DNA from 4 places in the Aquamicrobium soli genome. Region 1 is predicted to be linked to each of the others. Evidence: predicted binding sites of a transcription regulator. Region 1 holds the regulator's gene; each other region holds the start of a gene.
The links. The regulator PhoB, encoded in region 1, activates phosphate uptake and scavenging genes when phosphate is short. The targets are predictions, from matches to a motif close to TGTCATNNANCTGTCAT.

Region 1 (7,829 bases):
CAGATTGCGCGGCGTAAGGAACAGGCCGCCGGACAGGCCGTGCAGCAGCATCCAGATCAGGATCAGCGCCGCAACCATGCCGAGCATGCGGGTATCGAGTTCGGTCGCCTTCAGGAACCGGCCGACCGGTCCCAGTTCGGAGGCACGGGCGACCTCGGCCGAGGCGCTGGACGTCGTGGTGTCGGCCATGATTTCCTCCCACCGCGTTGGCTGGCTGCGATGTTATGCGCTTTTCGATTTCAAATGAAGTCGAACGATGCCGCCGCACCCCGTCGGCGCGGCGGCATCGGGATTACCGGAGGCCGGGCGCCTAGTTGCAGACGGCGACGCTGCCTGCCTTCACGCCGGCGCAGACCTCGTCCTTGCTGATCCAGCCCGCGTCGATGACGACGTTGAGGTTGTCCTTGGTGATCGCGACCGGCGTCAGGAACACCGACTTGACGGTGTTGCCGCCGGGCGTCGTGAAGTCCTGCACGCCCGCGATGTCGGTCATGGCCTTGCCGTCGGCCAGTTGCGAGGCGATCTCGGCGGCGTTCTTGCCGAGGTCGCGGGCATCCTTGAACACCGAGACCGTCTGCGTGCCGAGCGCGATGCGGTTGAGGGCCGCGTGGTCGGCGTCCTGGCCGGAAACCGGCACGGTGCCGGCAAGGCCCTGCGCCTGCAGCGCCGCGATGGCGCCGCCGGCGGTGCCGTCATTGGCGGCCACCACCGCGTCGACCTTGTTGTCGTTGGCGGTCAGGAACTGCTCCATGTTCTTCTGGGCGTTGGCCGGCAGCCAGCCGTCGGTATAGGCCTCGCCGACATTCTTGATCTTGCCGCTGTCGATGGCGTCCTTCAGCACTTCCATCGAGCCGGCGAACAGGAAGTCGGCGTTCGGGTCGGCGCCCGAGCCCTTGATGAACACGTAGTTGCCTTCCGGCTTGACCTTGTAGACCTCACGGGCCTGCATGCGCCCGACTTCCTTGTTGTCGAAGGTCAGGTAGAATACGTCCTTGTTCTCGATCAGGCGGTCGTAGCCGACCACCGGGATGCCTTCGTCCAGCGCCTTCTGCACGGCCGGTCCGATGGCGGAAGCATCCTGCGCCAGGATGATCAGCGCGTTCGCGCCTTGCGAGATCAGGCTTTCGACGTCGGTAAGCTGCTTGGCGGCCGAAGACTGGGCATCGGCGGAAATGTATTTGTCGCCGTTGGCTTCCAGCGCCTTCTTGATCGCCGCTTCGTCGGTCTTCCAGCGCTCTTCCTGGAAGTTCGACCAGGAAACGCCGATCACCTTGTCCTTCGCCTGCGCGACCGACACCAGCGTCATGGAAAGCGCGGCACCCGCCATGATGGCGGCAGTAAACTTCTTCATGATTTCCTCCCTACGCCCTCGTGGGACGCGACCATCATGGCCCGGACAAGCCCGGACCCTAAAGTGAAGCTTTTATTTCGAGCTTCGAAAAAATACTCACCCAACGCCCCCGGCCTGTCAACAGGGATTCGTCCCGTTCCATAATTTTTTCGAAACCCGAAATAAACAATGACAGGGCGAAAGGCTTTCACTAAGGATTAGGCTATTGCCAGTGTCCCACAAAGTCACGAAACAGCGAGGAGCGCGGGGGCCGGCAAGGTGGAGGAATAGGCAGGATGGCAGCCGGAGTACGCCACGACGATCTGCGCCGGCGCAACCGCGCGCTGGTGCTTTCGGCCGTTCGCCGTTCCGTCGGGCAGGTGTCGCGCACGGCGATCGCGGCGGAGACAGGGCTCAGCCATTCGACCATATCGGCGATCTCGGCCGACCTCATCGCCGAAGGCATCCTCAGCGAAAGCAGGGACAGCGTCCCTTCCGCCAAGCGCGGGCGCCCGCAAGTCGGGCTGGCGCTCAATCCGCAGGCCTCCTTCGTGCTGAGCGTGGTGCTGTCGCTGAATTTCCTGTCGCTGGCCGTCATCGACTACACCGGTGGCGTGGTCGCGCAGGACGAGCGGCGGCTGGATACGCAGTCGCTGCCGCGCGAGGACCTGATCGGCGAATGCGTCGCCTTCATACGGCGGCAACTGGAGGACCCGGCGCTCGACGCCAGGCGCGTCGCGCGCATCGTGCTCGCCGTCCAGGGCACCACCGATTCGGCGGCGCGCGCCATGCTGTGGTCGCCGATCACCCCGCAGACCGACATCCCCTTCGCCGCCATACTGGAGAAGGAATTCGGCATTCCCGTCGTCATCGAGAACGACTGCAACATGATGGCGGTGGCGCTGCGCTGGCGCGACCCCGCCCATTACCGCGACGACTTCATCGCCGTGCTTTTGTCGCACGGCATCGGCATGGGCATCGTGCTCAAGGGGCAATTGTTCACCGGCACGCATTCGTCGGGCGGTGAGTTCGGCCACATGGTGCACAAGCCGGAGGGCGCGTTGTGCCGCTGCGGACGGCGCGGCTGCATCGAGGCTTATGCCGGCAACTACGCCATCTGGCGCAACGCCCGCCAGCATAACGATAACGAAGAACCTTCCGCCGACGTGACCGATGCCGACATCCGCGCGCTGGCGGAAATCGCCCGCGAACGCGACGGGCCGGAGCGCGAAGCCTTCCGCAAGGCCGGCGAGGCCCTCGGCTTCGGCCTCGGCAGCCTGTTCGCCCTCATCGATCCGGCGCCGGTCACCATGGTCGGGGTGGGCGCGAGCGCTTTCGATCTCATCGAGCCGGCGCTGCGCGAGGCCATCGCCAAGACCGCCGGCGGCCACCACTCGAAATCGATCAGCTTCGATACCGAAACCAACGAACTGCTGCTGATCCGCGAAGGCTGCGCCATGCGCGCGCTGGTGTTCGTCGACCAGGAGATTTTCGCGCCGGGGCGGCCGATGCCGCCGCCGGTCGGCGGTCAGGCTTCCCTGATCGCGTAGCCGGCGCCGCGGATGGTGCGGATGACGTCCTCCGCATGGCCGCCATTTACCGCCTTGCGCAGGCGCCCGACATGGACGTCGACGGTGCGCTCGTCGACATAGATCGACTCGCCCCAGACATTGTCCAGCAACTGCCCGCGCGAGAACACGCGGCCGGGCGAGCGCATCATGAATTCCAGCAGGCGGAACTCCGTCGGCCCGAGCTTGATCTCGCTGTCGCTGCGGTAGACACGGTGGGTCTCGCGGTCGAGCACGATGTCGCCGACCTTCAGCACGGAGGACAGCACCTCCGGCTTGGCACGCCGGAGCAGCGCCTTCACCCGCGCCATGAATTCCGGCGTCGAGAACGGCTTGACGAGGTAGTCGTCGGCGCCGGTCGAAAGCCCCCTCACCCGGTCGCTTTCCTCGCCGCGCGCCGTCAGCATGATGATCGGCAGGCGCTCGGTCTCGGGCCGCATGCGCAGGCGCCGGCACAGTTCGATGCCGGAAAGCGCCGGCACCATCCAGTCCAGCACCAGAAGGTCGGGCACGCTTTCCTGCAGCCTGATCTCGGCTTCGTCGCCCCGGGTCACCACTTCGACCTGGTAGCCTTCGGATTCCAGGTTGTAGCGCAGGAGCACGCCCAGCGGCTCCTCGTCTTCCACCACCATGATACGCGGTGCGATCATGCAATCCACCTTCCTGTCTACCCGCTCACGCGGTCGGCGCTGCCATCTCGTCCGCCTTGGGGCGGTCTGCCGGGAGTTGTTCGCCGCTCAGCACATAATACGCGTTCTCGGCGACATTGGTGACATGGTCGCCGATGCGCTCCAGATTCTTCGCGCAAAACAGCAGATGCGTACAGGCCGTGATATTGCGCGGGTCCTCCATCATATAGGTCAGCAACTCGCGGAAAACCGCCGTGTATTTGACGTCGATGCGCTCGTCGTCGTTGCGCAGCGCCGCGAGCCCGGCGGTATCGCCTGCGGTGTAGCGCTCGACGACGCCGCGAACCTGCTCCAGGACCAGTTGCGCCATACCGTCGATCGAGTGCGAGAGCGTGCGCGGGATGGCGTCCTGCCCGACCGCGCCCACGCGCTTGGCGATGTTCTTGGCAAGGTCGCCGATGCGCTCCAGGTCGCCGGCCATTCGGATCGAGCCGACAACGGCGCGCAGGTCGTCGGCCATCGGCTGGCGCTTGGCGATGAGCGTGATGGCCCGGTCGTCCAGTTCGCGTTGGCGCGAGTCCATCAGGGCATCGTCGGAAACGACCCTCTGCGCCAGCGCGTTGTCGCCGGCAAGCAGCGCATGGGTGGCGCTGTTCACCATCGCGCCGGCAAGTTCGCCCATGCCGTTGAGCAGGCCGCCGATCTGCCCCAGTTCCTCGTCGAAGGCGGTGACGGTATGTTCTTTCATGGTGCTGTCCGTATCCCTATGGCCGTGGCTGCGGCTCAACCGAACCGGCCGGTGATGTAGTCCTGTGTGCGCTTGTGGCCGGGCGAGGTGAAAATCTTCTCGGTCTTGTCGAACTCGATCAGTTCGCCGAGATACATGAAGGCGGTCTGGCTCGACACGCGGGCCGCCTGCTGCATGTTGTGGGTGACGATGACGATGGTGTAGTCGGCCTGCAATTCGTCGATCAGTTCCTCGATCTTGGCGGTGGACAGCGGGTCGAGCGCCGAAGCCGGCTCGTCGAGCAGGATCACCTCCGGCTTCACCGCCACGGTGCGCGCGATGCACAGCCGCTGCTGCTGGCCGCCCGAAAGGCTGGTGCCGCTGGCGTCGAGCTTGTCCTTGACCTCGTCCCACAGGGCCGCGCGCCGCAGAGCCTGCTCGACGCGGCCGTCCATCTCGCTCTTGGCGATGTTCTCGTAGAGCCGCACGCCGAAGGCGATGTTCTCGTAGATCGACATCGGGAACGGCGTCGGCTTCTGGAACACCATGCCGATCTTGGAGCGCAGCAGGTTGAGGTCCTGGGAGCGGTCGAGCACGTTGTAGCCGTCGAGCAGGACCTGCCCCTCGGCGCGCTGCTTGGGGTAGAGTTCGTAGATGCGGTTGAAGACGCGCAGCAGCGTCGACTTTCCGCAGCCGGACGGGCCGATGAAGGCGGTCACGCTGCGCTCCGGCAGGGACAGCGTGATGTTCTTCAGCGCCTTCGACTCGCCGTAGTAGAAATTGAGGTTCTTGACCTCGATCTTGGTCTTGGCGGCCTTTTCGGCAACGCTTTGCGTCATGGTCATCTCGGAAGCCAACATCTGTGCCATCCTGTCTTAGGTCCTGCGTCCGGTGAGGCTTCTGGCGAAGATGCTCAGGGCCAGAACCGTCAGGGTGATGATGAGCGCTCCGGTCCAGGCCAGTTGCTGCCATTCCTCGTAAGGGGAAAGCGCGAACTGGAAGATGGTGACCGGCAGGCTCGCCATCGGCGCATTGAGGTTGCCGGACCAGAACTGGTTGTTGAGCGAAGTGAACAGGAGCGGCGCCGTCTCGCCGGAGATGCGGGCGATCGCCAGCAGGATGCCGGTGACGATGCCCGACATGGCGGCACGGTAGCCGACCGAACGGATGACGATCCAGCGCGGCGCACCGATGGCGGTGCCTGCCTCGCGCAGCGCATTCGGCACCAGGTTCAGCATATCCTCGGTCGTGCGCACGACCACGGGGATCACCAGGATCGCCAGCGCCATGGCTCCGGCGAGCGCAGAAAAGTGCCCCATCGGCCGCACCATCAATTCGTAGACGAACAGGCCGATGACGATCGACGGCGCCGACAAGAGGATGTCGTTGATGAAGCGCACCACCGTGGTCAGCCGCGAGAAGCGCCCGTATTCGGCCATGTAGGTGCCGGCGAGGATGCCGACCGGCGTGCCGACGAGAACGGCGATGATCGTCATGACGATGCTGCCGAAGATGGCGTTGGCGAGGCCGCCCGCGTCGCCCGGCGGCGGCGTCATCTCGGTGAAGACCGCCAGCGAAAGGCCGGCCGTGCCCTTGTAGACGAGCGCGCCGAGGATCAGCGCCAGCCAGGCGAGGCCGACGCCGGCAGCCCCCATGCACAGCGTCATCATGACGGCGTTCCTGGCCTTGCGGCGGCGGTGAAGCGAAGAGGATACGGACATCTTTCAGGCTCCCGCGCGCTTTTCGATCCGCGCCAGCATATAGCGGGCGATGGCGAGGATGATGAAGGTGATGACGAACAGGATCAGGCCGAGCGCCACCAGCGAGGAGGTATAGAGCTCGCCGTCGGCCTCGGTGAACTCGTTGGCGATGGTGGCCGAGATCGTCGTGCCGGGCGCAAACAGCGAGGCCGAGATGCGGTGGGCGTTGCCGATGACGAAGGTTACCGCCATCGTCTCGCCCAGCGCGCGGCCGAGGCCCAGCATGACGCCGCCCATGATGCCGACGCGGGTATAGGGGATGACGACGCGGCGCGTGACCTCCCAGGTGGTGCAGCCGATGCCGTAGGCCGATTCCTTCAGCACCGCCGGCACCGTGTCGAAGACGTCCTTGGTGATCGAGGTGATGAAGGGCAGCACCATGATCGCCAGGATCAGGGCCGAGGTGAACAGGCCGATGCCGTAGGGCGGCCCGGCAAACAGGCTCGACAGGCCCGGAACACCGTGGAACAGGTTGATGACGAAGGGCTGGACCGTCGTTTGCAGGAACGGTGCGAAGACGAACAAGCCCCAGATGCCGTAGATGATCGAGGGAATGCCGGCCAGGAGCTCGACCGCGATGCCGATCGGGCGGCGCAGCGGCCGCGGGCACAATTCGGAGAGGAAGACGGCAATGCCGATGCCGATCGGCACCGCGATCAGGATGGCGATCGCCGCCGTCACGATGGTGCCGTAGATCGGCGCCAGCGCGCCGAATTTCTCGGTGACGGGGTTCCAGGACTGGGTGACCAGGAATGAGCCGCCGAACGCCGACAGGGCCGGCCACGCGCCGACCACCAGCGAGATGCCGACGCCGCCGAGGATGAGCAGGACCAGGATCGCCGCACCGCGGGTAACCGCGCGGAAGACCGCGTCGGTAAGCGCAAAGCGCCTTACGGTGGCAGCCCTGGCCCGCATCTGTTCCGACAACGGCATGGCTTCTGAAGCAATCGTCATGGGCGTTCCATTCGCTGGGGAAAGGGGGCGCCGGGGCACCCCCTCCAGACCTTACATGCCGTTATAGAGCGGCTTGCCGTCGCTGCCGACGATGTCCTTGGTCCACATCGCCTCCACGCTCTTGACGACGCTGTCGGGCATCGGCACGTAGTCGAGCTCGGCGGCCATCTCGCCGCCCTTCTCGTAGGACCAGGCGAAGAACTTCAGCGCCTCGGCGGTGGCGGCCGCGTCTTCCGGCTGCTTGTAGACGAGGATCCAGGTCGCGGCCGTCATCGGCCAGGTCTCGGCGCCGGGCTGGTTGGCGAGGATGACGCCGTAGCCGGGCTGCGAGGACCAGTCGGCGTTCGCGGCGGCGGCCGAGAACGAGGCGGCGGTCGGCTCGACCTTCTTGCCTTCCTTGTTGATCAGGTCGGTGTAGGTCAGGTTGTTCTGCTTGGCATAGGCGTATTCGACATAGCCGATCGAACCGGCCGTCTGGGCGACGTTGTTGGCGACGCCTTCGTTACCCTTGGCGCCGATGCCGACCGGCCACTCCAGCGCCGTGTTGACGCCGACATTGTCCTTCCAGTCGGCGCTGACGTCGGCCAGGTAGGTGGCGAAGTTGAAGGTCGTGCCCGAGCCGTCCGAGCGGTGGACGACCGCGATGGCCTGCGAAGGCAGCGCGGCATCCGGGTTGAGCTTCTTGATCGCCTCGTCGTCCCAGCTCGTGATCTTGCCCTGGAAGATGTCGGCGAGCGTCTTGCCGTCGAGGACCAGTTCACCCGGCTTGATGCCTTCGATGTTGACCACCGGCACGATGCCGCCCATCACCATGGGGAACTGCGCCAGGCCGATCGACTCGAGGTCTTCGCCCTTCATGGG
Region 2 (7,829 bases), on a different contig from region 1:
GCTGGCGCTGGGCGTCGGCGAGGGCGACGAGGTGGTGACCGTCAGCCACACCTTCATCGCTTCGGCCAACGCGATCCGCCAGTGCGGGGCAACCCCTGTATTCGTCGACATCGAGGCCGACGGCTTCAACATCGACCCCGCGCTGATCGGTGCCGCGATCACGCCGCGCACCAGGGCGATCCTGTGCGTGCACCAGATGGGCATGCCGTGCGACATGCCGGCCATCCTGCGGGTCGCGCGCGCCCACGGCATTCCCCTCATCGAGGACGCGGCCTGCGCGATCGGCTCCAAAATGCGCGTGGACGGGCGGTGGAAGCCGATCGGCACCCCGCAAGGCGACATCGCCTGCTTCTCGTTCCATCCGCGCAAGGTGCTGACCGTCGGCGACGGCGGCATGCTGACGACGAACAACCCTGAGTGGGATGCGCTGTTCCGCCTGTGGCGCCAGCATGGCATGTCGGTTTCCGACGCGGTGCGCCACGGCAGCCGCGAGGTGATCTTCGAGACCTATCCGGTGCCCGGCTTCAACTACCGCATGACCGATATCCAGGCTGCGGTCGGGCGGGAACAGCTGAAGCGGCTGGACGACATCGTTTCCCACCGCCGTGCACTGGCGGACGTCTATGCCTCGTGCATCGCCGGCATCGACGGGCTGGGCGCGCCAGTCGAGCCCGAATGGGCGCTGTCGAACTGGCAGAGCTATTGCGTCCGGCTGGGGCCGGGCATCGACCAGCGCGCCGTCATGCAGACCATGCTCGACCACGGCATCGCCACGCGGCGCGGCATCATGTGTATCCACATGGAGCCGGCCTATGCCGGGCTGCCGCTGGCGTTCGCCTTGCCGCGCTCGGAAGCGGCCCGCGATCGCTCGATCATCCTGCCGCTCTATGCGCAGATGGCGCATGAGGACCAGATGCGGGTGGTGGAAGTGCTCGCGGCCGCCGTCGCGCCGCCGCGCCGCGCGCGCAACGTGGCCTAGGATATGGCGATGCTGGAACTGGTTCGGCCCGCCGGCGACGTTCCGCAGACGATGCTGGAGAGCATCGAGCGGCGCATCCGCATCCTGGACCTGGACCTTGCCGGGCTCACCGTGGTGACGGAGGCAGCGACCGGCGCCTATGCCTCGACGGCGGTGATCGCCGCCCTTGCCGGGGCGCGGGTCCATGCCTGCGCCCGCCACACCCGCAACCATGGCAGCGCCGAGGAGGCGATCGCGGCCACCCGCCAACTGGCGCAAATGGCCGGGGTCGAGCGCCGCATCACCTTTGCCGACACCGTTTCCGCTTCATGCCTGCGGCGCTGCGATATCCTGACCAATTCCGGCCGCCTCCGACCGATCACCGGCGACATGGTGGACCGTTTGCCGCCGCAGGCCGTCATCGCGCTCATGTTCGAGGCGTGGGAGTTCCGCGGCAGCGATCTCGACCTGGCCGCCTGCCGCGAGCGCGGCGTTCGCGTCGCCGCCGTCAACGAGCGCCACGCCGATGTCGCGGTGTTTCCGTTCCTCGGCCCGCTGCTGGTATGCCTGTTGCGCGATGCCGGAATGATCGCGGCCGGCAAGCGGATCGCAGTGCTGTGCGACAATCCTTTCGCCGACTTCCTCGTCGGCGGGCTCAGCGAGGCGGGCGCCGCCGCGAGCCTCTTCCATCGGGTTGCCGACCTGCCGGGGGCGCCCTGGGACGTCGTCGTCCTTTCGCTTCAGCCGCGCGACGAACCGCTCGGCATCGCTGCCCTGAAGATAATCGCCGCCAAGGCGCCCGGGGCGCTGCTGGCGCAGTTCTGGGGCGACGTGGACCGGCCTGTGGCGCGCGCGCTCGGATGCCGAATCTGCCCGCAAGCCGAACCGGGACGCGGCCATATGGGCATCCTCCTCAACCGGCTCGGCCACGAGCCGATCGTGCGCCTGCAGGCGGGCAGCCTGAAAGCGGCCGAAATCGTGCGGCGCGGCGGCGCGCTGGAACCGGACGGCATCGCCTCGCTGCTTTGAGGCTCGACGCGGGTACGGGGCAGGCGTTGCGCGCGGTTACTGGACGAGGCTGGTCGTCGTCGGGCGCTTGGTGAAATCGCACTTGCCGGTGACGTTGTAGAAAAAGTCGGCGTTGGAAGAAGCGGCCGGAACGTCGTTGCCGCCGTCCTCCCAGGCCTGGTTGCTGGTTTCTCCGCAAGGCACCGCCGTGAAGATGTCGACGACCTTGCCCTTGATGACTTCGACCAGCTTTTCCGGATCCTTCGGGTCGCCGATATAGAGCCGGTTGGAGGTTCCGGGGTCGTTGGACTTCAAAAGGGTAGGTTGCTTTGGCGTTCTGGTGGCTGCGGCAGGCACATCCATCTGCAGGTAAAGGTCGCTCATGTTGCTGACATCGACCGACGCTCCCGTCGTCGCGGGGCAGGTCACCGAGAAATATACGGTCGGCTTCTGCGGGTCGCTGCCGTCATATCCGGAGCTCGTGTAGATTCCGGCCGCCGGCTTCGGGGCGTCAAAGGAGGCGGTTGTCGTGCATGTCTGCTGGCCGACTTTCGTGGCGGTGCTGCCGTTGTAGGTATAGATGGTGGACGTCCCGTAGCCCTTCGGCTCGTTGACTGAATAATTTTTCTTCTTGTTTCCCGTGCCGACAGAATAAGTGAATTTGAATTCCCTGTATGCGTACTCGATTTTCATGAGCGGGCTGGCGGTCGTGCTTCCGATCGGTGTTCCGTAAAGGGTCATGGTCTTTCCCCAGTACCCGGAAACATGATCGATGTTGAACTCGGCGTTCACCAGTCCCGGCTTCTTCCTGACGGAGGTGGCGACGTCGATCCTCACGTTGTTGATGTTGGCGAGGCTCATGAAATTGGTCGGCATGGCGTAGCTGGCCGATGTGCTGGCGTGCATCGTGTTGTCGGCGTCGAAGCTGACGGATTCCAGCCTGGCCGTGCCGCGGCCGCCATTGGCCGTGTAGACCTTCTGCAAACTGACCTGCCGCTCGGCGTCGGTGGCGCTCCGATCCATCGTGGTGATCGAGATGATCGCCGAGTCGAGTGCGTTCTGCATGCGCGCGCGGTCCGTCGTTGCCGAGGTGTAGTCCACCGCGATCCCCAGTGCCAGCAGCAGCGGCATCACGCTGAGCGCGAACGCCGGCACGAACGAGCCTTCGTCGGAACGGAGGAACTTGCGGCAGATAGGCATAAAGACCCCTGGTCGGAGATAACCGAGTGGGCGCTCTATACCGTCGAGAAACGAAGGCCCCGCTAAGCGGATCGTTAAATTTCTAGCGGCCGGTATCGGCTGCCCGAAGGCGGGGATTGGAACGGAACTTCACCGATCGCGCCCTCACCGTCATCGCCCTGTCACGCAGGCGTGATCAACAGCCTTGGCATGACAGGCACGCTTCATCCAGATTCGAACGGCGGGGAACGCCGCTACCGCACGCTCTTTCTTTCGGACGTGCATCTCGGCACCAAGGGCTGCCAGGCCGAGGCGCTGCTGGAATTCCTCAGGCATCATGACGCCGACACCATCTACCTGATCGGCGACATCGTCGACGGCTGGCGGCTGCGTTCGGGCTGGTACTGGCCGCAGAGCCACAACGACGTGGTGCAGAAGCTGCTGCGCAAGGCGCGCAAGGGCAGCCGCGTCGTCTACGTGCCTGGCAACCACGACGAGTTCCTGCGCGAGTTCTACGGCACGCATTTCGGCGGGATCGAGGTCTGCGAGACGGCGCTGCATGTCGCCGCCGACGACAAGCGCTATCTCATCATCCATGGCGATGTGTTCGACGTGGTAGTGCGCCATGCGCGCTGGCTGGCCTTCTTCGGCGACTGGGCCTATGTGACGGCGCTGGCGCTGTCGACGCGCATCAACGCTGTTCGCCGCTTCTTCGGGCTTACCTACTGGTCGCTGTCGGCCTGGGCCAAGCACAAGGTCAAGAACGCCGTCAGCTTCATCGGCCGTTTCGAGGAGACGCTGGCTGCGGAAGCGCGGCGCCGCGGCGTCGACGGCGTGGTCTGCGGCCATATCCACAGCGCCGCGCAGCGCGACATAGACGGGCTCGCCTATCTCAACACCGGCGACTGGGTCGAAAGCTGCACGGCGATCGTCGAGCATGACGACGGCCATATGGAACTCGTCCACTGGGCCGACCGAAGCGAGAAGCTCAACACCGGGCCAGTTCCGCTGCCGCTGCCATGGCGCAGGAGGGCGGCATGACGGCGGGCGCCCGCGTGCTCATCGTCACCGATGCCTGGCATCCGCAGGTCAACGGCGTGGTGCGCACCTTGTCCAAGCTTGCCGAAATGCTGGCCGGCCTCGGCATCGAGGTGACATTCATCACGCCGGACGGGTTCCACTCCTTCCCCATGCCGTTCTACCCGGATATCCGCCTGGCGCTGGCGACGCCGCGGCAGGTTGCCCGGCAGATCGCCGAGGCTGCGCCCGATTTCATCCATATCGCGACGGAAGGGCCGCTCGGCCAACTGGCGCGCCGGGCCTGCCTGGCGCAGGGCCTTGCCTTCACCACCAGCTACCACACCAAGTTCCCGGAATATCTCAGCGCGCGCCTGCCGTTCCCGGAGCGCTGGACCTATCGCAAGCTGCGCGAGTTCCACAATTCCGGACAGGGCGTCATGGTGGCGACCGCCTCGCTCGGCGACGATCTCGCGCGCCGGGGTTTCCGCAACATCCGGCCGTGGACGCGCGGCGTCGATGCCGAGCTGTTCAACCCCGGGCGGCGTCGCGAACTCGACCTGCCGCGCCCGATTTTCCTCAGCGTCGGCCGGGTGGCGGTGGAAAAGAACCTGCCGGCCTTCCTCGACCTCGACCTGCCGGGAAGCAAGGTGGTGGTCGGCGACGGCCCGGAACTGCCGGCCCTCAGGAACCGCTATCCGGGCGCGTATTTCCTGGGCGCGCTGCCCACCGGGGAACTGGCGCAGATCTATGCCTCGGTCGACGTGTTCGTGTTCCCGAGCCTCACCGACACGTTCGGCAACGTCGTGCTGGAGGCGCTGGCCAGCGGTTGCCCGGTCGCGGCCTTCCCCGTCACCGGCCCCAAGGACATCGTCGGCAGCGGCGGCGTGCTGGCGGCGGACCTGCACACTGCGGCGCTGGCGGCGCTCGAGGTGCCGCGCGAGGCGGCGCGCGCCACTGCGCTGGCCTTCAGCTGGGCTGCCTGCACGCAGCAGTTCCTCGACAATCTCCGGCCGGCCGGAACCGTCGGCTGCCCTGCCGGGGTAAGCACCGTGGCGGCGGCCATGCCCTGACGCGGCTCAAATCAGGTCTTTTCCATCAGGAGCATGCCGATGTCGGCACTGGAAGCGGAAGTCGAAGTCCCATCATCCCGCAAGCTCGCACGCCGGCGCCTGCTCGGTGCGGTGCGCCGCCACCGGACCTTGTCGGCGGCGGGCCTTTCCGAGCGGCTGTTCGCCCGCCTGTTCACCGGTCTGGTCTACCCGCAGATATGGGAAGACCCGGAAGTGGACATGGCCGCGCTCGAAATCCGGCCGGGCGACCGCATCGTCACCATCGCTTCGGGCGGCTGCAACGCGCTGTCCTACCTCCTTGCCGACCCGGCCGTGGTCGAGGCCGTCGATCTCAACCGGGCGCATGTCGCCTTCAACCGGCTGAAGCTTGCGGCGCTCGCCCACCTGCCGGACCATGAGCGCTTCTACCGCTTCTTCGGCCATGCGGGCCTGCGCGACAATGTCGATGCCTATGAGCGCTTCCTGAAGCCGCATCTCGACCGCGACACGCGCGCCTATTGGGAAAAGCGCGAGCTGTCGGGGCGCCGCCGCATCTCGATCTTCTCGCGCAACCTCTACCGCCATGGCCTGCTGGGCAACTTCATCGGCATGGGCCATCGCGTCGCGCGCCTTTACGGCATCGATCCGCGCGGCCTGCTCGCCACCGCCACGCCGGAGGACCAGCGCCGCTTCTTCGACAGCGAGATCGCGCCGCTGTTCGAGAAGCGCGCCGTGCGCTGGGCGCTGAAACGCAAGTCCTCGCTGTTCGGCCTCGGCATCCCGCCGCAGCAATATGACGCCCTGGCCGGCCACGGCGACATGGCGTCGGTGCTGAGGCAACGGCTGGAAAAGCTCGCCTGTGGCTTTCCGCTTTGCGACAATTATTTCGCCTGGCAGGCGTTCGGGCGCGGCTACGACCCGGCGGGCAACGGGCCGCTGCCGCCCTATCTGTCGCGCGCCAATTTCGACACGATCCGAGCGCGCGTGGCACGCCTGGCGGTGAGCAACGCTTCCTATGTCGAATTTCTCGCCGCCAAGCCGCCAGCGTCGGTCGACCGCTTCGTCCTGCTCGACGCGCAGGACTGGATGAGCGATGCCCAGTTGAATGAACTCTGGCGCGAGATCACCCGCACGGCCGCACCTGGCGCGCGCGTCATCTTCCGCACGGCGGCTCCCGAAAGCCTGCTGCCGGGCCGGGTCGACCCGGCGGTGCTGGCGAACTGGGCCTACCGCGAGGAACAGTCCAGGGCGCTGCATGACCGAGACCGCTCGTCGATCTATGGCGGGTTCCACCTTTACATGCTGGCGGGCCGGCGATGACCGTCCTCGACCATGGCGGGCTGATGGACCGGGTGTACCGGCACCAGCGACACTTCTACGACGCGACGCGGAAATACTACCTGCTCGGCCGCGACCCGATGATCGCGGGCCTGAAGCCGCCGCCCCGCGCGGCCGTGCTGGAGATCGGCTGCGGCACCGGCCGCAACCTCGTGCAGGCGGCGCGGCAGTACCCGCACTCGCATTTCTTCGGCATCGATATTTCGCAGGAGATGCTGGAGACGGCAGGCAGGGCGGTGGTCAGGGCCGGGCTGCAAGGGCGCGTGCGCCTTGCCTTCGCCGATGCCGAGCGCTTCGACCCGCAGCGGGTCTTCGGGCGGTCCGATTTCGACCGCATCTTCATCTCCTATGCGGTGTCGATGATTCCCTCCTGGCAGGCGGTGATGGCGCAGGCCTTCACCCATCTGGCGCCGGGGGGTGAACTGCACGTCGTCGATTTCGGCGCCCAGCGCGGCTTGCCGGCGTGGTTCCGCCACGGCCTGCGCACCTGGCTTCGCTGGTACCATGTGACGCCGCGGGCCGACCTTCCTGCGGTTGCCGGCCGCATCGCTTCGGCGGGCGGCGGCACCTGCGCCCACAGCCGCCTTTATCGCGATTTCGCCGCGCTGGTCGTGGTCGCCCGGGCGGCCTGACCGTTTACGTGCCTTTAAACCGCCGCAACTACTGTCCAACCGGGGATAAAACGGGGGACTGAAGTCGCAGCGGATGGCGAAACGCACGAACACACGCATCGAGCCCAGCTTTGAAGGGCCGTCCAGGGCGCGTTCGGCGAACGGCTTTTCGGTCAGCGAGGAGGATCGCGTCGTGCCGTCTGGCCGCAGGAATTCCCGGGGAAAAGCGAAAGCGAAATCCGGCCGCCGCCGTGCGAGAGGCGGGCGCGGCCTGTTCGGCGTCTTCGGCCGGCTCGTCTACTGGTGCTTCGTGCTGGCGATCTGGGGCGGCATCGCCGCTGCAGGCGTCGTCGTCTATTACGGCGCCAAGATGCCGGCCGCTACCACCTGGGCCATCCCCGACCGGGCGCCCAACATCAAGATCATGTCGGTGGACGACAAGCTGATCGCCAATCGCGGCATGAGCGGCGGCGAGGCGGTCGGCCTGCACGAAATGTCGCCCTATATCCCCGAGGCCGTCATCGCCATCGAGGACCGCCGTTTCTATTCGCATTTCGGCATCGACCCGATCGGGCTTGGCCGCGCCATGGTCACCAATGTGCTCGGCGGGCGCTTCAGCCAGGGCGGCTCGACGCTGACCCAGCAGCTCGCCAAGAACCTGTTCCT
Region 3 (7,829 bases), on a different contig from region 1:
GGCTGAAGATCCGCCGCCACGGGCAGATCCACGAAATGGGCTTCACGCACGGCGTCGCCGATGCGCCGCTGAAGGTTACCGGCACCTACGAGGAAACCGGAGAACCCGGCAGCTATGAGGGCCGCAGCGGCACGGAAGTGACCTTCCTGCCCTCCACCGAAACCTTCACCATGGTCGAGTTCGACCTGCCGACGCTGGAACACCGGCTGCGCGAGCTCGCCTTCCTGAACTCCGGCGTGCGCATCGTGCTTTCGGATGCCCGCCATGCCGACATCGTCCGCCACGAATTGCACTATGACGGCGGCCTGGAGGAATTCGTCAAATATCTCGACCGCGCCAAGAAGCCGCTGATCGAGAAGCCCGTCGCCATCCGCGCGGAGCGCGACGGCATCACCGTGGAAGTGGCGATGTGGTGGAACGACAGCTATCACGAGAACGTGCTGGCCTTCACCAACAACATCCCGCAGCGCGACGGCGGCACGCATCTCGCCGGCTTCCGCGGCGCGCTGACGCGCCAGATCACCGGCTACGGCGAAAGCTCGGGCCTGACCAAGAAGGAAAAGGTCAGCCTCACCGGCGACGATTGCCGCGAAGGGCTGACGGCCGTGCTTTCGGTGAAGGTTCCCGACCCGAAATTTTCCTCGCAGACCAAGGACAAGCTGGTGTCCTCCGAGGTGCGGCCGGTCGTTGAAAGCCTCGTCAACGAGGCGCTCGGAACCTGGCTCGAAGAACACCCGAACCAGGGCAAGGTCGTGGTCGAGAAGGTGATCCAGGCCGCCGCCGCGCGCGAGGCCGCGCGCAAGGCGCGCGACATCACCCGCAAGTCCACCCTCGGCGTCACCTCGCTGCCGGGCAAGCTGGCCGACTGCCAGGAGAAGGACCCGGCCAAGTCGGAACTATTCATCGTCGAGGGCGATTCGGCAGGCGGCTCGGCCAAGGGCGGCCGCTCGCGCCAGAACCAGGCGATCCTGCCGCTGCGCGGCAAGATCCTCAACGTCGAGCGCGCGCGCTTCGACCGCATGCTGTCGTCCGACATGATCGGCACGCTGATCACCGCGCTCGGCACCTCGATCGGCAAGGATGAGGTCAGCGGCTTCAACATCGAGAAGCTGCGCTACCACAAGATCATCCTGATGACCGACGCCGACGTCGATGGCGCGCATATCCGCACGCTGCTTTTGACGTTCTTCTTCCGGCAGATGCCGGAACTGATCGAGCGCGGCCATCTCTACATAGCCCAGCCGCCGCTCTACAAGGTGACGCGCGGCAAGAGCTCGCAATACATCAAGGACGAGAGCGCCTTCGAGGAATTCCTGATCGGCTCGGGGCTGGACGAGGCTTCACTGACGCTCGGTTCCGGCGAGGTGCGGACGGGGCAGGATTTGCGGGCCGCGATCGACGATGCGCTGACCGTGCGCCACCTGATCAACGGGTTGCACACGCGCTACAACCGCGCCGTGGTCGAGCAGGCGGCGATCGCCGGCGGCCTGACCCCCGACGCCTTCGTCGATCTCGGCCACGCCAACGCCATGGCGGAGCGGATCGCCCAGCGCCTCGACATCATCGCCGAGGAAACCGAGCGCGGCTGGAGCGGCCGCATGTCGACCTCCAACGAGGGGCCGGGCGGCTATGTGTTCGAGCGCACCGTGCGCGGCGTCAAGGAATACGCCCATCTCGACATGGCGCTGATCAACTCCGCCGACGCTCGCCAGCTCGACCGCTTCGCGGCACGGCTCGGCGAAGTCTACGGCCATCCGCCGGTGCTGCGCCGCAAGGAGGTCTCCGAGACGATCTCGGGGCCGCTCGCCCTGCTCGACCAGGTGTTCGCCACCGGCCGCAAGGGCCTGACCATGCAGCGCTACAAGGGCCTCGGCGAAATGAACGCCGAGCAGCTTTGGGAAACCACGCTCGACCCCAACGCGCGCTCGCTGCTGCAGGTCAAGGTCAACGACGCCGCCGGCGCCGATTCGCTGTTCACGCGGCTGATGGGCGACGAGGTCGAGCCGCGGCGCGAGTTCATCCAGGACAACGCGCTGTCGGTCGCCAATCTCGACATCTGACGGCCTTCAGGTCGAAACAACAAGGGGAACGGAACGCCTGTCGCGGCATTGTGAACGTATCGCAATCCGCACAGGAGTTACCCCATGGGACGTGGCATTCTTCTCTGGCTGCTCGGGATCCCGATCCCGATCATCATCCTCATCCTGCTGTTCTGGCGGTAGATATTTGCGCCTTCGGCGGTGCTAGCCCCGCCCCTAACCCCTCCCCGCAAGGGGAGGGGAACGGCCGGCTCCCGCTCTTTCCAGGATTGCCCACATAGTCATGACGCTACCGCAGCCCCTCGCAGAGCGACGGGTAACGGGAAGCACGCGGTGGGGGTGCGATCCTTACGGCCGCAGCGGGAAGGAAAAGTATCTTTTCGCGATGGTGGCGAAGGTCTTGTCGGCGATGATGGCGTCCAGCGCCGCGTTCAGTTCGCCGACGAGCCGGGTGTCGTCCTTGCGCACGGCAATGCCGATCTCGGTGCCGAGCGCCGGATCGGTGACGTTCTCGCCGATCTGCTCATAGGCGCTCACGCCGCCGTTGGCTTCCATCCACGGCACCATGGCGGGAGCCTCGGCGAACACCGCGTCGAGCCGGCCGTTCTGGAAATCGAGGAACATGTCGTCGCTCGACGGGTAGGCATGGAGCTCGATGGCGTCGCCGAAGTGGTCGCGCAGCCACGCTTCATGCGTGGTGGCGGCCTGCACGCCGACCGTGTGGCCCTTCAGGCTTTCGGGCGTGAAGGCAAGCCCGCTGCCCTTGTTGGTGATCATCATGCCGTAGGAAAAGTAGTAGGGCTTGGTGAACAGGATTTGCCGGCGGCGTTCGGGGGTGATCGTCATGGACGACATCAGCACGTCGAACTTGCCCGCCTGCAGCGCCGGGATGAGGCCGTCCCACGGCACCACCACCCATTCGCACTTGCGCTCCAGCTGGGCGCACAGCGCCTCGCCGATATCGACGTCGAAGCCCTGGACCTTGCCGGCGGCATCGACGAAGTTGAAGGGCGGGTAGGCGCCCTCCACCCCCATGCGCAGTGGCGCGTCACCGGCATGGGCCGCAAAGAGGAGAGCCAGCAGGCAGGCTATCGCGGCGAGGAAGGCTTTCACGAAAGATGCCACTTCTTTTGCGGCTTCATACTTACACCTCAGGGCCCATCGCATGGACGCCCCTCTCCGTCTCGGCTTCGCCGAGCCACTTCTGCCCCCAATGCATGGGGCCGAGAAAATGCCGGACGCCAAGATCCTGACGCCGGAAAGCTTGAGTTCCTCCCCCCATGAACGGGGAGAGGTGGGAGTAATGGTCCCAGAGGGCTGCCGCTTCATCAACGCCGCCCGCTCCCCGATCAACTCCGTTCAGTCCTTGGCGCGTTCCACGTAGGAACCGTCGGCGGTCATGACGACGATGCGGGTGCCGACGCCGATGTGGGGCGGCACGGTGGTCTTGACGCCGTTCGACAGGATCGCCGGCTTGTAGGAGGACGAGGCGGTCTGGCCCTTGGTGGTGGGTTCCGTCTCCACGACCTCGTAGACCGCGCGCTGCGGCAGTTCGATGGCGATGCCGACGCCCTCGTGCACCGACAGCGTCACCGCCATGCCTTCCTGCAGATAAGGAGCCTGGTCGCCGATCACGTCTTCCGCCACCGCGACCTGGTCATAAGTCTCGGGGTTCATGAAGTGGAAGCCCTCGCCGTCGCTGTAGAGGAAGGTGAACGGACGGTCCTCGACATGGGCGCGTTCGACCTGCTCGGTGGTGCGGTAGCGCTCGGACACCTTCACGCCGTCGGAAATGCGGCGCATGTCGAGCTGGGTGACGGGCGTGCCCTTGCCAGGATGGATATTCTCGGCAAAGAGGATCACATAGAGCTTGCCGTCCTTGTCGACGACATTGCCCTTACGGAGGGAACTGGCAATTACCTTCACAAGTCTTCTTCCTGAAATCTCGGGTTGCGGCCGGCTAACGCCGCCATGGTGGGCGCTTTACCTTATCTTGACGCCAACCGCCAGCCACCCCTTAGAATGAGCGCCCGCATTAGCCATGAACCCCCGTTCGCCCAAAGCCTCGCCCTGGTGGACGCCGCACGTCCACGCCGACCGGCGGCCGCGCCTGTTGCTGCGCAACCGGATCAAGGCGGCGGCGCGCGCCTTTTTCGACAGGCACGACTTCATCGAGGTCGATGCCGCCGCCCTGCAAGTCTCGCCCGGCAACGAAACGCATCTCAGCGCCTTCGCCACCACCGAGATCCGGCCCGACGCGACGGCTGCCCCGCTCTACCTGCACACCTCGCCTGAATTCGCCTGCAAGAAGCTACTGGCGGCCGGCGAGCAGCGTATCTTCAGCCTCGGCCCGGTATGGCGCAACCGCGAGCGCGGCGCGCTGCACCATCCCGAATTCACCATGCTGGAATGGTACCGCGTCGGCGAAAGCTACGAGAGCCTGATGGAAGACTGCGCTTCCCTCCTGCGGCTTGCCGCCGAGCAGGCCGGCACCGCGCGCTTTTCCTTCCGGGGCCGCGAAGCCGACCCCTTCGCCGAGCCGGAGCGGCTAACGGTGGCCGATGCCTTCCAGCGCCATGCCGGCATCGACCTTCTGGCCACCGTTACCGCCAGCGGCACAACGGACCGGGATAGGCTCAACGCCGCGCTGGTCAAGGCCGGCCTGCGCACTGCGCCGGACGATAGCTGGACCGACCTTTACAGCCGCGTCATGGTGGAATGCGTAGAGCCCAATCTCGGCATGGGCCGGGCGACCGTGCTTTACGAATACCCGATCAGCGAGGCGGCGCTGGCGCGCCCTGCTCCGCACGATCCGCGCGTGGCCGAGCGTTTCGAGCTTTATTGCTGCGGCGTGGAACTGGCCAACGGCTTCGGCGAACTCACCGACCCGGTCGAGCAACGCGCGCGTTTCGAGGCCGACATGGACGAGAAGGAGCGCATCTATGGCGAGCGCTATCCGCTCGACGAGGATTTTCTGGCGGCGCTGGCCATCATGCCCGACGCCAGCGGCGTGGCGCTCGGCTTCGACCGCCTGGTGATGCTGGCGGCGGGAGCTGCCCGCATCGAGGATGTCCTGTGGACGCCGGTGGCGGACAGCTCCGCCGGCTGACGCCATTCAGTCCGCGTCACGGCCGGCGGAAAGGCGCGAGGCCAAGGGCCTCACGCCCGGTGCGCGGCTACTTCTTTTCCGAATAGGCCCTGAGCGCCGAGGCGATTTCGCCCTTGGCCTTCTCGGCCGGCTCGAAGCCCTTGAGTTCGACCTTCTTGCTGCCCTCGGGAATGTTCTTGTAGACGGCGAAGAAGGCCTGCAGGCGCTCCTGCTCGATTTTCGGCAAGTCCGAGACTTCCTTGATCGCCTCGAAGGTCGGATCCACCTTGGAAACCGGCACGGCGACGATCTTGTCGTCCACCTCGCCGCCGTCGATCATCTTGAGCACGCCGATGGGGCGCACACGGATGACCGCGCCCGGCGCGATCGGCTCGCGCGTGTAGACGAGCGCGTCGAGCGGATCGCCGTCGCCGCCCAGCGAACTGGTGATGGAGCCGTAGTTCGCCGGATAGGCGACCGGCATGGAGACGAAGCGGTCCACGACGATGTGGCCGGTCTCGACGTCGATCTCGTATTTGGTGAAGCCGCCGGCCGGGATCTCGATGGCCGTGTAGAATTCGCTGCCGTCGTCGGCCGGCTGCGGGTGGTCCGCCAGGGCGACATAATCCGCGGCGAAGCCGGCGGCGCCGCTCAGGAAAAGAGCCGCGAGGGCGGAGAGAACGATTTTCATGAAATGCTCCAGGCAGGATTGCGTGACGCGATCCGCCTAGACGCCGTGCATTACAGGCTTGTGACATCGGCGCCGGCAAGCAGGCCGGGCCGCACAAAAGCAAAGGGCCGGCTGAGCCGGCCCCCGAAACCTCAGTGTTCCATCGCCTTGACGATGTCTTCGGTCATCTTCTTGGCGTCGCCGAGCAGCATCATGGTGCCGTCCTTGTAGAACAGCGTGTTGTCGATGCCGGCATAGCCGGAGCCCAGCGAGCGCTTGACGAACAGGCAGGTGCGCGCCTTGTCGACGTCGAGGATCGGCATGCCGAAGATCGGCGACGACTTGTCGTCGCGGGCTGCCGGGTTGGTGACGTCGTTGGCGCCGATGACATAGGCGACGTCGGCCTGCGCGAACTCGGAGTTGATGTCCTCCAGTTCGAACACCTCGTCATAGGGCACGTTGGCTTCGGCCAGGAGCACGTTCATGTGGCCGGGCATGCGGCCGGCGACCGGGTGGATGGCGTATTTCACTTCCACGCCGTTGGCCTTCAGCTTGTCGGCCATTTCGCGCAGCGCGTGCTGGGCCTGCGCCACCGCCATGCCGTAGCCGGGCACGATGATGACCTTCTGCGCGTTCATCATCAGGTAGGCGGCGTCGTCGGCCGAGCCCTGCTTGACGGTGCGCTCGATGCCGTCATCGCCGCCGGCGGCAGCCGTGTCGCCACCGAAGCCGCCGAGGATGACGGAGATGAAGGAGCGGTTCATGCCCTTGCACATGATGTAGGACAGGATGGCGCCGCTGGAGCCCACCAGCGCGCCGGTGATGATCAGCGCCAGGTTGCCGAGCGTGAAGCCGAGGGCTGCCGCCGCCCAGCCGGAATAGGAGTTCAGCATCGAGATGACGACCGGCATGTCGGCGCCGCCGATCGGCACGATCAGCAGCACGCCGAGCAGCAGCGAGGCGGCCACGATCAGCCAGAACACGAACTTCGATTCGGTGCCGACGAGCGTCACGATCAGCACCACCAGCGCCAGGCCAAGGACGATGTTGATCGCATGGCGCGCCGGCAGCAGGATCGGCTTGCCGGACATGCGCCCGTCGAGCTTGAGGAAGGCGATGACCGAGCCGGTGAAGGTGATGGCGCCGATGGCGACGCCAAGGCTCATCTCGACCAGCGCCTGCCCATGGATGGAGCCGATCTCGCCGATGCCGAAAGCATGCGGCGCATAGATCGCGGCGGCGGCCACCATGACGGCGGCAAGGCCGACCAGGCTGTGGAACGCGGCGATCAGCTGCGGCATAGCGGTCATGGCGATGCGGCGCGCGATGAACGCGCCCACCGCGCCGCCGATGGCGAGGCCGAGCACGATCAGGCCGAAGCCGCCGGGGGAAGGCACCGCCAGCGCCAGCGTGGTGACGATGGCGATCGCCATGCCGATCATGCCGTAGATGTTGCCCTTGCGGCTGGTGGTCGGATGCGACAGGCCACGCAGCGCCAGGATGAACAGGATGCCGGAAACGAGATAGAGGAAGGAAGCGAGGTTCAGCGACACGTCACTTGTCCTTCTTCTTGTACATTGCCAGCATGCGCTGGGTGACCAGGAAGCCGCCGAAGATGTTGACGGACACCAGGGCCAAAGCAATGAAGCCGAAGCCGGTCGCGGCTCCCGCCGCCGAGGCGCCGACGGCCAGCAGCGCGCCGACGACGATGACCGAGGAAATGGCGTTGGTGACGGCCATCAGCGGCGTATGCAGCGCCGGCGTCACCGACCAGACCACGTAGTAGCCGACGAAGATCGCCAAAACGAAGATGGCGAAGCGGAACACGAACGGGTCGATCGCCCCGCCCGACAGCGCATGCGCGGCGCCGCCCGCGGCATCGGCCGCACCGGAAGCCTCGAAATCCTGCAAGGCCATGCGCACGGCGGCGGATGCCTGGTCGAGTTGGTCCAGCGCTTTCTGCAGGGCTTCCATCACGCGCTCCCCTTCGTCGATTTAGCCGAGGGCTTTTTCGCCGCGGCCGGCTTCTTTG
Region 4 (7,829 bases), 350 kb from region 1:
ACGTCGCTTCCGACAGTATCTGCGGCTCGCTCGGCTACAGTTTCTGGGCCATCAACAAGGTGCCGTGGCCCGGCGACACGCCCGACCCGACCGCGCCGCTGGCCGAACTGAAGCTCGGCAAAAGCTATATCATCGACATGGAAAACCCGACGCCGCGCGCGCACCCGATCCACCTGCACGGCATGAGCTTTACCGTGCTCGCATCCTCGGCCGGGCCGGTGCCGCCGCTGGTCACCGACACCTACCTCATCCAGCCGGACGAGAAGGTGCAATTGGGGCTTGTCGCCGACAATCCGGGCGACTGGCTGCTGCACTGCCACATCATCGAGCACCAGAAGACCGGCATGACCAGCTATCTGCGCGTCGTGTAAATCCCGCCGGGAACTTGATGCGGGCGGCGTCTAGGCCGCTGCCGCCTCTTCCGCCGCGATGAAGCGGGTCAGTTCCCTGACCAGCCGTTCGGCGTCGCCCTTGCTGATCTTGAGGTTGATGATCTCGTCATCCTGCCCCGCCAGTTCGAGGCTGCCAAGGAGCGGGCTCTTTGAAAGAAGATCGATCTCGTAGCCTTCGTATTTGGCGACGATGGTATCTGCGCTGCACATTTCCTTTCTCCTTACAGGGCAAGCAAACCACCAACATTGGCGGCAGGCAAGGAAGAAATGCCTGCCCCCGACGCTACCCGGTGATCGCCCCTTCGTTGGCAGGGCGGGCGAGCGCGGAAAACTTGGCCAGCACGCCGCGCGTATAACGTGGCTGCGGCCGTTGCCAGGCGGCGCGGCGGCGCGCGATCTCGGCTTCCTCGACATTGAGTTGCAGCAACAGCCGGTGGGCGTCGATGGTGATCGAATCGCCCTCCTCGACCAGCGCGATCGTGCCGCCTTCATAGGCTTCCGGCGCGACATGGCCGACTACCATGCCCCAGGTGCCGCCGGAAAAGCGCCCGTCGGTGATGAGGCCGACGCTTTCGCCAAGTCCGCGCCCGACCAGCGCCGAGGTCGGCGCCAGCATTTCCGGCATGCCCGGCCCGCCCTTCGGCCCGAGATAGCGCAGCACCAGCACGTCGCCCGGCCTGATCCTGTCGGCCAGGATCGCCTCCATCGCCGACTGCTCGTCGTCGAAGACGCGCGCCGGGCCGGTGATCGCCAGGCTTTTCAGGCCGGTGATCTTGGCCACCGCGCCGTCCTCGGCAAGGTTGCCTTTCAGGATGGCGAGATGCCCCTCGCGGTAAAGCGCCTTGTCGATCGGCATGATCACCTGCTGGTCGGCGCGCGGCGCGTCCGGCACCTCGGCCAGTTCCTCGGCCAGCGTGCGGCCGGTGATGGTCAGGCAGTCGCCATGGATCTGCCCGGCATCGAGCAGGATCTTCAGCACCTGCGGGATGCCGCCGGCCTGATGCAGGTCGACGGCCATGTAGTGGCCGGACGGCTTCAGGTCGCACAACACCGGCACCTTGCGGCGCACACGCTCGAAATCGTCCAGCGTCCACTCGATCTCGGCGGCGTGCGCGATGGCGAGATAATGCAGCACCGCGTTGGTCGAGCCGCCGATCGCCATGATCAGCGCCACCGCGTTCTCGATGCTCTCGCGCGTCACGATATCGCGCGGCCTGATGTTCTTCTTCACCGCCTCGACCAGCACGCGGCCGGATTCGGCGGCGCTTTCGAGCTTCTCCCGGTCGGGGCTGGCCATGGTCGAGGAATAGAGCAGCGACAGGCCGAGCGCCTCGAACGAGGAACTCATGGTGTTGGCCGTGTACATGCCGCCGCAGGACCCGGTGGAAGGACAGGCATGGCGCTCGATGCCCTCGAAGTCCTCCTCGCTCATGGTGCCGGCCATGACCGCGCCGACCGCCTCGAAGGCGGAGACGATGGAGAGGTCCTGGCCCTTCCAGCGGCCGGGCTTGATGGTGCCGCCATAGACGTAGATCGCCGGCGCGTTGGCGCGCAAAATGCCGATCATGCCGCCCGGCATGTTCTTGTCGCAGCCGCCCAGAACCAACACGCCGTCCATCCACTGGCCCTGCACGCAGGTTTCCACGCAGTCGGCGATCACCTCGCGCGACACCAGCGAATATTTCATGCCCTCGGTGCCCATCGACATGCCGTCGGAGATGGTGGGCGTCCCGAACATCTGCGGATTGGCGCCGGCTTGCCTGATGGCGGCGATCGCCGCATCGGCAAGCGGCTGCAGGCCGGCGTTGCACGGCGTGATGGTGGAATGGCCATTGGCGACGCCGATCATCGGCTTGTCGAAATCGGCTTTCTCATAGCCGAGCGCATAATACATGGCCCGGTTGGGAGAGCGCGCCACGCCCTGCGTGATGTGTCTGGAGCGTTCGTTGAACGGCATGGCGGAATCCTCGTATGATACTTGGGCTCGAGCCGGCCCGGCTGTGCCGGTCACCTGCCCACGCCGTGCAGTTGCCGGGGCAACGCCACGTCGCCGAAATCGATGACGGAGCGGCGAAGGACCTTGCCCTTGGCGTCGAGTGTGACGCGCGCGCGGCGATTTTGAAAGAAAAAGCTCAGGCGGTACTCGCCCTCGTGATCGTCTATGCCGCGCTCGCAGATCGAGGTGACGGCCTTGCTCCGCATCAGTCCGGGAACATCCGCCGCAGCAACCCCCAGGAGGCTTGCGACCAGAGCCGCATCCACGACGATGTCCCGCCCGGCGGTTTCTGTCCCGACACCCGGTTCGGCCGGAGCCGGCCCCATCGGAGCCGGCGCTGTGCCGCCATGTGCCATGCTCACCCTTCCTTCCGCTCCGCCTCGGGCCTTCGCCCATCCATCGGCGAGAGGTATTTCTCGCCGCGATCGCACAGGAAGGTCAACCCCGGCGGCGTCTCGCCGGGGAGCAGCCTGCTGCCATTCGGCGGCTTCAACCTGCTGCGCGCTCCCCATCGCGAACTTCCCCTGCCGGCACCGCCCTTTCCGATGAAGCCGGCATAGTTTTTAAAAGATACATATGATGTATGTATTATCCCCGCTGAGCAATTGCAATGTCCACCCTATGGGTGCAACCGCCTCGACATCCCTGCGCTGAAACATATATCGTCCGGGCATGTTATCGAGGCGCCCGCCGGCCGGCGGACCAGGTCTCGACCCGAGCGGCCGTGGGGTCAGGATGCGAGTAACCGACTTTTCAGACTATGCGTTGCGCCTGCTGATGTATGCGGGGGCGCAGGGCGACAGGCTCATCACCATCGAGGAGACGGCAAAACTGTACGGCATTTCGCGCGCCCATTTGATGAAGGTGGCCAACCAGTTGACCCGCGCCGGCTTCCTGAAGGCGGTGCGCGGCCGTTCCGGCGGGCTCACGCTCGCCATGGCGCCGCAGAAGATCGGCCTCGGCGCGGTGCTGCGCGCCACCGAGCCGGACTTCGCCCTGGTCGAATGCTTCCGCAAGGACAACAACTGCCTCATCACCCCCCGCTGCCGCCTGCGCGGCGTCCTGCACGAGGCGCTGGCGGCGTTCATCGCCACCGTCGACCGCTACACGCTGGCCGACCTGATGCTCAATCCGCGAGATTTCGGCCTGCTGCCTGCGGCGTGATCGCACGGGCTCGCCTCTTCACCTTGCACAAGCTTCCCATAAAAGATACATTACCAATGTATCTTTTAATCGTACATCGGGGGAAGGAAAAGGCCATGGGCGAGCAGGTTTCGGCAGGCGAACGCGTGATCGACGTCAGGCACATCGACCCGCGGCATCGGCATCTCGTCATCATGCAGTTGTTCGAGAACCTGCCTGTCGGCGAGACGCTGCAACTGGTGGCGGACCACGATCCCAAGCCGCTGCGCTTCCAGTTGGAAAGCCGGTACGGCCCGCAATGCGCCTGGGCCTATCTCGAGGAAGGGCCGGGTAGCTGGCGCGTGCGGCTGCGCAACATTCCGGCGCGGGAGACGTCCGATGTTTAGCGCCCCCGCCTCCATCGTCGCGGCCATGCGGCGCGCGCTGTCCGCGCCCCGCCCCTTCGAAAGAATCGAGGATGACGTTGCGGAGCCGTCGGGCACGGCACTTCGCGAGTTGATCTTCAAGGCGGCCGGCCAGACTCTCGGCGAATGCCCGCCTTGGGTGCTGATCGCCATCGAGCAGGCCCGCCGCGAAAACGCCCACAGGTCGGGGCGGCAGAAAAGGATGCCGCCATGCTGACCAATTCGCATGACTTCGTGCGGCCTTCCGGCGACGAGGAGCGCGCCTGGCTGGAATCGCTGGTCCGGGAAGATTTTGCACGGCACCAGGTCGACGAGACGTTCGACGACATGAAGCGGCGCATGCCGTTCTCGCGCGAGGACCAGGGCCTCTACAGGGAATGGATGGCGCTTGCGGCGGTACGAGCCGAAGCCCTCACGGCCACCGCGTCGCGGCCGCACGCCCTACCAGGTCAGGAAAAACATCGCCTTGGCCAGGAACACGATCAGCACGACATGGCAGAAGACGCTGACGTGGATGAATCTGACCTGCCGTGACCTGAGCTTGCCGCGGGCTCCGAGCGTCAGCGCCGTTATGAAATGACCCAGCACGCTCAGCGCCAGCGCGATCTTGATCGCCAGCAGCGTGGCGAAGCTGCTGGCGAAGGGATGGGCCAGTTCCTCGCGATAGCCCCATGCCATGCCGATCCCCGCGCCATAGAGCGCCAGGATGACGAACGGCATCAGCCGCCGGGCGCGCTTGCCGATCGCGGTTTCCACCGTCCGCATCGTCTCGTGCCCGACCGGCTTGCGGATGCCTTCGAGGACCAGCATCTCGAAGAACACCGCGCCGACGAACAGGATGGCGGCATAAAGATGCAGGGTGACAAGGATGAAATGGCTCATGGCTGCGCTCCAGCGCCCATGAGCCTGCGCCTTTTCGGGCTCGATCATTGTCCGATCCGCGACATGCGCGAAACCGGATCTCCGCCCGCATAAAACGTTTACGCCATCCGCCATCGGCAAATGCGTGGTCGCGGACATCGCGGAACAAAAACCCATTCGCCCACGCCCGGCCGGGCGCGGCGCCTGGCGGCAACCCTTGACCGATCCGGATATCACTTATCCGGACGGCAACGGGCCGCCGCTGCGGAGTTTTGTCAGCCTGGCGTCAATGGGCCGCCGGTTGCGCTCTCAGCTTTTCAATCGCGTCCTTGAGGGCCAGCTTGCGTCGCTTCAGATCGACGATTTCGAGGTCGTCGACGGAGGGATGGTTCATCGCGGCATCGAGCTCGCGCTCGATATCGCCATGCTTCCTCTGCAACTCGTCAAGATGGTTGGCAAGAGACATGATTGGGGCTCCCTTTCATGATTTCCTCGACATCAGCCGTCAAGACGCGTCCACCGCAGGTTCGCTTCTGTGACGGCACGATGACAGTCTGCCATCATCCCGGGGCAATGTCGAATGCCCACTCGCGCATTTCCCGACAATGTGAAATATGGTAGTTTTACCCGGCTGACCTTCCTGGTTCGGCTACCCCGCAGACACCGCTCGCAGCAGGCGACGCAGATAGTTTGAAGGAAAAATGTCCGAGCAGGAACAGGCCGATATTCGCCTCGAATTTTCGCGGTTGAAGCAGGACCACGCCGATTTCGACGCGGCCATCAACGCCATGATCGCCGTTGGCTGCGATCCGCTGCAGATCCAGCGGATGAAGAAGAAGAAACTGTCCCTCAAGGACCGGCTGAAGGCGCTGGAAGACCGGATCATCCCCGACATCATCGCCTGACGCCCGGCAGCGGCGTTCTTGCCGGCGCGGGCCAATTCCGCTACGCCGAAGTCCAAACCACCGGAGTATTGTTGTGAGCGATCGACGCGCCGATGTCGCCATCATCATGGGCAGCCAGTCCGACTGGGCGACGATGCGCCATGCCGCCGAAACGCTCGCCGCGCTGGACGTGCCGCACAAGGCGCTGATCGTGTCGGCGCATCGCACCCCGGGTCGGCTTTACGACTTCGCCACGAACGCCAAGGCGGCCGGCTACAAGGTGGTGATCGCCGGCGCCGGGGGTGCCGCGCACCTGCCCGGCATGACGGCGGCGATGACGCCGCTGCCCGTATTCGGCGTGCCGGTCGAATCGAAGGCGCTGTCGGGGCAGGATTCGCTTCTGTCCATCGTCCAGATGCCGGCCGGCATCCCCGTCGGCACGCTCGCCATCGGCAAGGCCGGCGCGGTCAACGCCGCCCTGCTCGCCGTCGCCGTGCTGGCGCTCGCCGACCCGCCGCTGGCCGGGCGGCTCGACGCCTGGCGCAAGGCCCAGACCGACCAGGTCGCGACCGAGCCGGTGGACGCGCCATGAGCCTGCCCGCCGGATCGACCATCGGCATCATCGGCGGCGGCCAGCTCGGCCGCATGCTGGCGATGGCCGCCGCCCGCCTCGGCTATCGCATCGTCGTGCTGGAGCCGCAAGCCGACTGCCCAGCCGCGCAGGTTGCCAACCGGCAGATCGTCGCCGCCTATGACGATCCCGTCGCCCTTGCCGAACTGGCGGCGGCAACGGCGCTGGTCACCTACGAATTCGAAAACGTCCCGGTGGAGGCGGCAAAGACGCTCGCCGCCCGGGTTCCCGTCTACCCCCCGCCCCGCGCGCTGGAAGTGGCGCAGGACCGGGTGACCGAAAAGACGTTCCTCAACGGCATCGGCGTCCCCACCGCCGCCTTCTCCTCCGTTTCCAGCGACGCCGAACTGACCGAAGCGCTGCGCGGCTTCGACGGCAGCGGCGTGCTGAAGACGCGCCGCATGGGCTATGACGGCAAGGGCCAGCGCGTCTTTCGCAACATGGAGGCCGGCGGCTATGCCGGAACCTTCGAGGCGATGGGCTCGGTGCCGCTCATCCTGGAGGCGCTCGTCGATTTCGAGCGCGAGATATCGGTGATCGCCGCGCGCGGCGTCGACGGCACGATCGCCGCCTACGACCCGGCCGAGAACGTGCATCGCCACGGCATCCTCCACACCTCCACGATACCCGCCGCCATCTCCGCCGATACGGCGGCGGCGGCGCAGGCGGCGGCCAAGACCATCCTGGCCGAGCTGGACTATGTCGGCGTCATCGGCGTCGAGTTCTTCGTGCTGGCCGACGGCTCGCTGCTGGCCAACGAGATTGCCCCGCGCGTCCACAATTCCGGCCACTGGACCGAGGCCGCCTGCATCGTCTCGCAGTTCGAGCAGCATATGCGCGCCGTCGCCGGCCTGCCGCTCGGCGACCCCCGCCGGCATTCGGACTGCGTGATGGAAAACCTGATCGGCGACGACATTTTCCGCATGGCCGGCCTCCTGGCCGAGCCGGACGTGCTGGTGCATCTCTACGGCAAGGCCGAGGCGAGGCCCGGCCGCAAGATGGGGCATTTCACGCGCATCGCGGCGCGCACCTGATTCCTTCGGCCTGGCGAGGGGTCGGTGGTTGACACGGACAAGATTCCTCGTCTATGTGCCGGGCACAAAATCGGCGTGTCTTCGGGCGTGCCTAAGCATCGAGACCCATAGGCAAGACCATGAAGATCAAGAATTCGCTCAAGGCGCTGCGCGCCCGTCACCGCGACAACCAGCTGGTTCGCCGCAAGGGCCGCGTCTACCTCATCAACAAGTCCGCTCCGCGCTTCAAGGCCCGTCAGGGCTGAGTTGCCGCCGTCTCGACGGCACTCACGCGAATTTCGGTTTGACGTTCCGCCGGCCGGGAATAGATTCCCGGTCATGCGGAGCGTTTTTGCATTCCTGACCGTCCTTGCCCTCGCCATCGGTCCTACCCTGGCGGCGCAAGCCGACACGCCGGCCGATGCGCCGGCCGATGCGCCGGCGACCTCCACCGCCAAGACCCGGCAGGCGCGGCTCGACAAGCTGTTTTCCGACCTCGGGCGCG

Region 2: the regulator PhoB is predicted to act here: its motif matches at 3,315-3,331, upstream of ACFOHJ_RS05730 (UDP-2,3-diacylglucosamine diphosphatase).
Region 3: the regulator PhoB is predicted to act here: its motif matches at 5,868-5,884, upstream of ACFOHJ_RS21290 (inorganic diphosphatase).
Region 4: the regulator PhoB is predicted to act here: its motif matches at 5,332-5,348, upstream of ACFOHJ_RS12200 (YdcH family protein).

The regions. Positions count from the first base shown of each region.
Region 1 is NZ_JBHRTK010000012.1:848,881-856,709, reverse strand. Features, by position in the region: gene ACFOHJ_RS13925 (sugar ABC transporter permease) at 1-189, opposite strand, end outside; gene xylF (D-xylose ABC transporter substrate-binding protein) at 311-1,351, opposite strand; gene ACFOHJ_RS13915 (ROK family protein) at 1,627-2,880, shown strand; gene phoB (phosphate regulon transcriptional regulator PhoB) at 2,859-3,548, opposite strand; gene phoU (phosphate signaling complex protein PhoU) at 3,574-4,275, opposite strand; gene pstB (phosphate ABC transporter ATP-binding protein PstB) at 4,311-5,123, opposite strand; gene pstA (phosphate ABC transporter permease PstA) at 5,130-5,975, opposite strand; gene pstC (phosphate ABC transporter permease subunit PstC) at 5,979-6,968, opposite strand; gene pstS (phosphate ABC transporter substrate-binding protein PstS) at 7,020-7,829, opposite strand, start outside.
Region 2 is NZ_JBHRTK010000006.1:98,100-105,928, reverse strand. Features, by position in the region: gene ACFOHJ_RS05745 (DegT/DnrJ/EryC1/StrS family aminotransferase) at 1-979, shown strand, start outside; gene ACFOHJ_RS05740 (hypothetical protein) at 989-1,987, shown strand; gene ACFOHJ_RS05735 (TadE/TadG family type IV pilus assembly protein) at 2,024-3,166, opposite strand; gene ACFOHJ_RS05730 (UDP-2,3-diacylglucosamine diphosphatase) at 3,356-4,186, shown strand; gene ACFOHJ_RS05725 (glycosyltransferase family 4 protein) at 4,183-5,235, shown strand; gene ACFOHJ_RS05720 (DUF3419 family protein) at 5,269-6,534, shown strand; gene ACFOHJ_RS05715 (class I SAM-dependent methyltransferase) at 6,531-7,184, shown strand; gene ACFOHJ_RS05710 (transglycosylase domain-containing protein) at 7,258-7,829, shown strand, end outside.
Region 3 is NZ_JBHRTK010000028.1:166,446-174,274, forward strand. Features, by position in the region: gene gyrB (DNA topoisomerase (ATP-hydrolyzing) subunit B) at 1-2,060, shown strand, start outside; gene ACFOHJ_RS21275 (transporter substrate-binding domain-containing protein) at 2,388-3,152, opposite strand; gene efp (elongation factor P) at 3,399-3,965, opposite strand; gene epmA (EF-P lysine aminoacylase EpmA) at 4,081-5,148, shown strand; gene ACFOHJ_RS21290 (inorganic diphosphatase) at 5,216-5,818, opposite strand; gene ACFOHJ_RS21295 (NAD(P)(+) transhydrogenase (Re/Si-specific) subunit beta) at 5,950-7,350, opposite strand; gene ACFOHJ_RS21300 (NAD(P) transhydrogenase subunit alpha) at 7,352-7,771, opposite strand; gene ACFOHJ_RS21305 (Re/Si-specific NAD(P)(+) transhydrogenase subunit alpha) at 7,771-7,829, opposite strand, start outside.
Region 4 is NZ_JBHRTK010000012.1:495,289-503,117, reverse strand. Features, by position in the region: gene ACFOHJ_RS12245 (multicopper oxidase family protein) at 1-371, shown strand, start outside; gene ACFOHJ_RS12240 (hypothetical protein) at 402-602, opposite strand; gene ilvD (dihydroxy-acid dehydratase) at 676-2,349, opposite strand; gene ACFOHJ_RS12230 (DUF6522 family protein) at 2,400-2,744, opposite strand; gene ACFOHJ_RS12225 (RrF2 family transcriptional regulator) at 3,124-3,552, shown strand; gene ACFOHJ_RS12220 (DUF2249 domain-containing protein) at 3,648-3,917, shown strand; gene ACFOHJ_RS12215 (hypothetical protein) at 3,910-4,152, shown strand; gene ACFOHJ_RS12210 (hypothetical protein) at 4,146-4,469, shown strand; gene ACFOHJ_RS12205 (CopD family copper resistance protein) at 4,377-4,865, opposite strand; gene ACFOHJ_RS12200 (YdcH family protein) at 5,083-5,262, opposite strand; gene ACFOHJ_RS12195 (YdcH family protein) at 5,498-5,701, shown strand; gene purE (5-(carboxyamino)imidazole ribonucleotide mutase) at 5,775-6,272, shown strand; gene ACFOHJ_RS12185 (5-(carboxyamino)imidazole ribonucleotide synthase) at 6,269-7,345, shown strand; gene ykgO (type B 50S ribosomal protein L36) at 7,465-7,590, shown strand; gene ACFOHJ_RS12175 (tetratricopeptide repeat protein) at 7,664-7,829, shown strand, end outside.